Regions from separate parts of the Ascidiaceihabitans donghaensis genome, predicted to be linked through region 1. Evidence: riboswitches for the same ligand, from Rfam matches in the RefSeq annotation. Region 1 holds a riboswitch; the other holds the start of a gene.
What was found. A riboswitch is a leader RNA that binds a small molecule or an ion and turns the genes downstream of it on or off. The one in region 1 is predicted to bind cobalamin.

Region 1 (3,371 bases):
GATGCCCTTGGCCCCGTCCAGCGTTTGTTCGACGTAAGTGTCCACAGACAAAGGATGTTTCAGCGCCGTTAGGTTGGCAAGCCGCGTTGTGGGCAGCTTGCCTTTGGCACGGGCAAAGCCTGCCGCGAAGGCCCCAAGGTCAGAATCGGAAAACGACAACACCACAAGGTCCGCCGGGCTTTGCCCGAGGTACATGGGGGTTTCAGATTCTTCTAATCCGTGGCTTTCGCGAAAGACGACGTGCACAGCATTCTACCCGATCAAAGCCGCGCGAATGGCGTCGGGGTTCACATCGTCATGTTCGGCGATGACAACCAAACGGCCACGACGCTCTGATGCGCCCCAGGGTTGGTCGTATTGCTGACGCACACGTGCGCCCACGGCTTGAACGAGCAGTCGCATGGGTTTGCCTGTGACGGCCGCATAACCTTTGACACGCAAGATGTTTTGGTCATTGGCCATGGCCTCGATTCGGTTCACCAAATCGGCGGGATCGCTGATTTCGGGGATGTCGACAACGATGGATTCAAAGTCGTCATGTTCATGGTCATCGTGCCCGTCGTGATGTGAGGGGCGGGCGTCCATGTCGTCTTCAGCAGCGGCCCCAAGGCCAAGAATGACGCGGGGGTCCACGACGCCTTCGGCAATTTCCACTATGGGCAGGGGACGGGGCGCCTCGGCCTCAATCACGGCGCGGGCTTTTGCGATGCCGTCGGGGCCTGCCAGATCGGTTTTGGTCAGAAGGATGATGTCGGCACAGGAAATCTGATCCTCGAACACTTCGGACAGGGGTGTTTCATGGTCCAGTGAATCATCCGCTGCGCGCTGGGCGTCCACGGCATGCACATCGGGGGCAAAGCGGCCATCGGCCACGGCCTCTGCGTCGGCCAGTGCAATCACGCCGTCCACGGTGATTTTGGAACGGATATCGGGCCAGTCAAAGGCCTTCAGCAGCGGCTTGGGCAGCGCCAGACCAGAGGTTTCGATCAGGATGTGATCGGGGCGGGGCTCAAGCGCCATCAGGGCCTCGATCGTAGGGATGAAATCATCGGCGACTGTGCAGCAAATGCAGCCGTTTGACAGCTCCATGATGTTTTCGGCGGGGCAATCGGGGATCGCGCAGGATTTCAGGATGTCGCCATCGACACCCACATCGCCAAATTCGTTCACGACCACGGCCAGACGCTTGCCTTGCGGGTTCTGCATCAGGTGGCGGATCAGTGTGGTTTTGCCAGCGCCGAGAAAGCCGGTGATGACGGTGACGGGAAGTTTTGAAAGATCGCTCATTGGGCGGCGTCCTCTGGCAGGTTCAGGGGTGGGATTCGGGCAACGCAGTTCTTGCGGAAATGTTCGGGGCGTTCGCGCCATGGCACAAACCCGTCAGCGGCATTGTAGTAGCGGGTCACGCCATCTGTGATGATTTCGACCTGGGTTTCGGGGTCAAGATTGCCATAAACATAGGCGTAGCGGTTGCCGCCGCGCATCATGATGTTGCACCCACCTTGGCAGTTGGTGAAGCACTGCGTGGGGCGCACGGTGACATGCGCGGGCAGGTCTTCTTTCAACATGGCCTCATATAACAAGTTGCCGGGGCGCAGCGCATCGTCTTCGATGGCGCGGCCCATTTTGCAGGTCGTACAGACCAACAGTTCCACTGGTTCTAAAGTCGTTTCAGTCATTCCATAGCCTTTGTGTTCTGGCTGGAAAGAGCAGGGTCATCCGAAACCTCGAAAGAGGCTCGCATGCCCGGAACACCCCGTCCGGTTCGCGTTTCAGTTCTGCTGGCAGGTCTCCCGGCTTGCGGATCTGCGCATTCTGCGCTCGGTGCGCCCTACCTTCCCAGCAAATGCCAGTGGTGTGGGGCGACCTCTCCGGTCACGGTCGCGGGGGCGGCTGCGCTTTGCGAAACTTCGCGTATCGCATTCCCTTTTCACCTGTCCTAGAACAGGAACCAACGGGTTAGGCTTTGCGCCTGCGTGCCCTTATTGTCAAGCACAACAGGAGTCTTCCATGACCGACGAAAACACCCGCCACACCGAGAAGATGAAAAAGATCAAAGCAGCGCGCGATCGGATGATGGAAACCAAGACCGAGGAAAAGGGTTTGATCGTGGTGCATACGGGGCCGGGGAAAGGGAAGTCTTCCAGCGGCTTTGGGATGATCATGCGCTGTATTGCCCACGAAATGCCGTGCGCTGTGGTGCAGTTTATCAAAGGCAACTGGATGACGGGGGAACGGCAATTCCTGACGGAACGCTTCGCGGATGAGTGCAAGTTTATTGTTTCAGGTGAGGGGTTTACATGGGAAACTCAGGACCGCGAGCGCGATATCAAAGCGGCACAGGCCGGCTGGGAGCAAGCCAAAGAGGTGATCCTTGATCCAACCATCCAATTCGTGCTGCTGGACGAGATCAACATCGCCCTGCGCAACGACTATCTGGACATCGACGAGGTGGTCGGGTTCTTGCAGGAACACAAACCCTTCATGACCCATGTGGTGTTGACCGGTCGCAATGCGAAAGAAGAGCTGATTGAGGCGGCTGACTTGGTGACCGAGATGGGGAATGTGAAACATCCGTTCCGTGACGGGATCAAGGCACAGAAGGGTGTTGAGTTTTGAGCAATGTTTGGGATGCTGCCCCTGACAGAAGGTCGGACGGTTAAAAAAAGGGGGCGCTGCCCCCGACCAAAGGTCGGTTTTTTCAATATGGGGCTCCGCCCCCGGGCCGCTTACGCGGCCTCCCCCGAGGTATTTTCGCCAAGATGAATGATAAGAGATTCTTAACCATATTTGAGCAAGTTGACGACGCGGTACAGGGAGAGGTCCCGATGGCCGTCCAAGGTGAAAACCTGCGCGCTCTCGTCTTCATGATCGGGGGCGCGTTTTTGCTTTGCGTGTTTCATCTTGGCAAAAATACCTCCGCCGGAGGCATCCTGACATTGCCCGACACACAAGAGTGGCTTTGAGAATGACAGCTATCATGATCCAGGGCACGGGCTCAAATGTCGGCAAATCCATGTTAGTGGCAGGGCTGTGCCGCGCAGCCCAGCAACGTGGGCTGTCGGTTGCACCTTTCAAACCACAGAACATGTCGAACAACGCGGCGGTGACCTCGGACGGCGGCGAGATCGGGCGGGCGCAGGCGTTACAGGCCTTGGCGTCGGGCCTTACTCCGCACACGGATATGAACCCAGTTTTGTTGAAGCCTGAGACGGATGTGGGCAGTCAAGTGGTTGTGCAGGGCAGGCGTATCGCGACGGTGAAGGCGCGGGAATATGCGACGTTAAAACCGACATTGATGGCGTCGGTTCTGGAAAGCTTTGACCGGCTTAAGGCGCAGTACGATTTGGTGATTGTAGAGGGGGCAGGAA
Region 2 (3,371 bases), 3.0 Mb from region 1:
GGCCCCGACGCTGACTGCAATCGACAACGACCCGAACAACGCCACAACACCCAAGAGGGCAATGATCCGAAGACCTCTGGCTTTTGGGGGATGTGTGTTGATTGCAGCTTGCGTCATGCGCAATCATTCAGCCCGAAACGCGGCAGCAAGAGTTTTGACGGCCTCGATGTTGCGTGGCCCGGGGGTCGCTTCCACATATTCCAGCACCACGAACCGCTTGTTCCTTACGGCGTCAATGTCGGCAAAAGCGGGGTTGGACATCATGAATTCAATCTTTTGATCGGCGGTGACTTCGCCGTAGTTTACGATCACGACGATTTCGGGATTGCGATCAACCACCGCCTCCCAACCGACGGTGGCCCAACTTTTGTCCAGATCATTCATGATGTTGGTGCCGCCTGCAGCTTCAATCAGCGCGTTGGGCATAGCGAATTGGCCTGCTGTAAACGGCACATCTTCGCCGCTGTCATAGACAAAAACCCGTGGGGCCGTTTCCAGCGCCGACTGTTCATCCAGAAATGCCGCCAATTCGGATTGATATCCTTCAATCAGGGTTTCGGCGCGGACTGATACGCCAAAGATCGCACCCAGATTGCGCAGGTCGTTGTACATGTCATCCATAGAAGCGGCATCTTTTGGGCCAACGTGGATGCAGCTTTCGGTCAATTCATAAACCGCGATGCCAAAGGGGGCTAGCGTCTGTGGTGTGACCTCGCCGCCGACACGCATGCCATAGTTCCAACCCGCAAAGAAAAAGTCGGCATCAGCGCCGATCAGGACTTCTTTTGCGGGGTATTTGGATGACAGTTCAGGAAGCGCTTCGACGCCCATTGTCATTTTGTCGTCCAGCGTCTTCCAGCCTGAAATGCCCGTGTAGCCGACCATATGGTCCTGCAGTTTAAGCGCCAGCATCATTTCTGTCAGGTTCACATCGTTGGATATTGCCGCCTTTGGTGGCGTTGCAAATGTGACAGTGCGGTCGCAGCTTTGCACCGTGGTTTGGGCCATGGCAGTGCTTGCCAGGGAAAGGGCCGTCAAAGCGGTAAAGGCGAGTTTCATGTTTGGGGGTCTTTCATTCGGGAAGGCTAAAGGAAAAGTGGGACGCGCCACTCAGGCTGAGATGTTCGCGCTGTGCGACGACCTGAAACGTGTCCGTCACAAGCTGATCAGAAAGTAAAGCCTGTGGGGGGCCGAAGCCTTGCGGGTATCCGTCTTTAAGGATCAACACATCATCACAGACGCGGGCGGCCATGTTGAGATCATGCAAAGATACGACAATGGTCAGACCCAGTTTTTGAATCAACGCAATGACTTCAAGCTGATGGCGCACATCGAGGTGGTTTGTAGGTTCATCAAGAATCAGAACCTGTGGTTCCTGTGCCAAGGCCCGCGCAACCATGACTCTTTGTCTTTCACCCCCCGATAAGGTGCTGAAATCACGATGGGCCAACTCAAGAAGGTTGAGTTGCTCAAGGACGCCATCCACGACGTTTTCATCTTTCTTGCCAGCTGCGGCAAACCCTGACCGGTATGGCGTTCTGCCCAAGCGGACGATCTCTCGTACCGTTAGGTCAAATGCGGACGCCTGTTCTTGCAGCACGGCGGCGATCCGTGTTGCCGCGTCACGCGCAGTCAGTGACCAAATGTCTTGGCCACCGACCAGCACCTGACCCGTTTGAGGTTTTTGAAAGCGATATAGCAAACGTAGCAGAGTAGATTTGCCAGCGCCGTTTGGACCGACAACGCCCAACACGCGCCCAGCAGAAATGGTGAAGGTCGTAGAATGCAGAACGGGTTGGGGTGATTTGGCGGGTGTCCAACTGACATCCCGCACCGCAAGATCTGCGGCCTTCATGATGCGCGAACATCATTGGCTTCGACCGCAATTATCGCGGCTGGCACACGTGCCAAAGTTGACGTGCGCAGTTTGCCAGGCCGATCCAGAGACGAACACCATCCATCATGTAGATGGGCATATTGGGTGGCAAAACTGACAAGATCATCCACATCCACGGCAGGATCAATGTCGCCAAACAGATAGGTCGCTTTGCGACTGCCGTGATAGGCAACCGTACAGGGCCTGTCACAGCCAGCCATGCAGGCAACGCCCGAAATTTCAAAATCGTCCGTGATTGTGTCCCCTGCGTTTTGGATCGCTGTTCGAATCTTTTCGATCAGTTCATAGCCGGGCCGACATTCAGTGCCTTTGTGTCGGCACGATGTGCAAATCGTTATTTTATGGGTGTGCTCTTTGTTCATATCGCCCTCCGCGATGACGCGGGGTGCAGGGCAGATACATAGTCAGGTCAGGGAAATCCCGTGCCGCCATCATAACCTCCGAACCAGACTCCCCGTCTGGGTTGAGTTGCATTAACGGCACCAAAGCGCCGCTTGATGGCAGGTCTCCTGACTTGCGGATCAGCGTTTCCCCGAACCTTCCCAAACCCTACAGGCCCAGTGGTTTTTATCGAGGTCACTCACCGCTCACAGTTGCGGGGGCAGTTACGGATTTGGCGCTGTTTAGCTTGGCCTCACCGTATTCCCTTTTCATTTCAGGCGCGTGTAAGACGACTGGAAACCATCTTCTTCATCCTTGCGATAGTCACGTTCCAAGGTCAATCCAAATGAAGGCACATTGCTTTCATAAAGCGACATCAAGACGTGAACGGGGCGCGTGGATTGCCACTGATATGGATCAGGTCAGGGTTTTCAGGGTCTCTAACACAGTTTTCGCATCGGTCTCGGGATTGACGATACAAAGCCTGAAAACCATCTCGCCGCGCCATTTTGTCGGCAAACACAGCAGGGCACCGGAACGGCGGTGCTCTTCGGCCCATCGGACCATGGCGTCCTCGGACATGTGTGACGGACGGAACAGAACCACGGACAATTGCGGTCCAAGCAGCAGATCCAGCCCTTCTATGCGTTCGATACCCTGCGCAATGTCGCGTGCAATCGATATCGTTGTCGCGATCGCATCGCCGTAAGCTTGGGTGCCATGCGTGGCCAAAGAATACCAGAACGGCAGCCCACGGGCGCGACGCGTCAAGTGCAGCGCATAGTCGGAAGGGTTCCAGTGCGTTTTGTCCACAGTATCAAGATAGACCGCGCTTTGGCCGTGGGCGTTGGCGGCATCCGCGGCGTTGCGGTAGATCAATGCACAGCTGTCGTAGGGTGCAAACAGCCATTTGTGCGGATCAACGATCAGGCTGTGCGCCCGGTCAATTCCGTCGAATATCGGTCGCGTTTCAGGATCTGCAATGGCTGCAAGGCCGTAAGCCCCGTCAAGATGCAACCAAAGGTCACGTGCCTCGGCAAGGTCAGCCAACCCCTGAATGTCATCAACCGCGCCGCTGTTGGTTGCGCCTGCG

Region 2: it holds a riboswitch for cobalamin, as region 1 does, so the genes downstream of both, ASD8599_RS01710 (DUF1636 family protein) here and ASD8599_RS16640 (DUF1636 family protein) in region 1, are expected to answer to the same signal.

The regions. Positions count from the first base shown of each region.
Region 1 covers NZ_OMOR01000001.1:3,339,630-3,343,000, reverse strand. Annotated here, with positions in the region: gene cobN (cobaltochelatase subunit CobN) at 1-246, opposite strand, end outside; gene cobW (cobalamin biosynthesis protein CobW) at 253-1,287, opposite strand; gene ASD8599_RS16640 (DUF1636 family protein) at 1,284-1,679, opposite strand; cobalamin riboswitch at 1,767-1,971, opposite strand; gene cobO (cob(I)yrinic acid a,c-diamide adenosyltransferase) at 2,011-2,619, shown strand; gene ASD8599_RS20325 (hypothetical protein) at 2,829-2,966, shown strand; gene ASD8599_RS16630 (cobyric acid synthase) at 2,969-3,371, shown strand, end outside.
Region 2 covers NZ_OMOR01000001.1:330,515-333,885, forward strand. Annotated here, with positions in the region: gene ASD8599_RS01695 (FecCD family ABC transporter permease) at 1-117, opposite strand, end outside; gene ASD8599_RS01700 (ABC transporter substrate-binding protein) at 124-1,059, opposite strand; gene ASD8599_RS01705 (ABC transporter ATP-binding protein) at 1,073-1,855, opposite strand; gene ASD8599_RS01710 (DUF1636 family protein) at 1,852-2,259, opposite strand; cobalamin riboswitch at 2,380-2,598, opposite strand; gene ASD8599_RS01715 (pyridoxal phosphate-dependent decarboxylase family protein) at 2,696-3,371, opposite strand, start outside.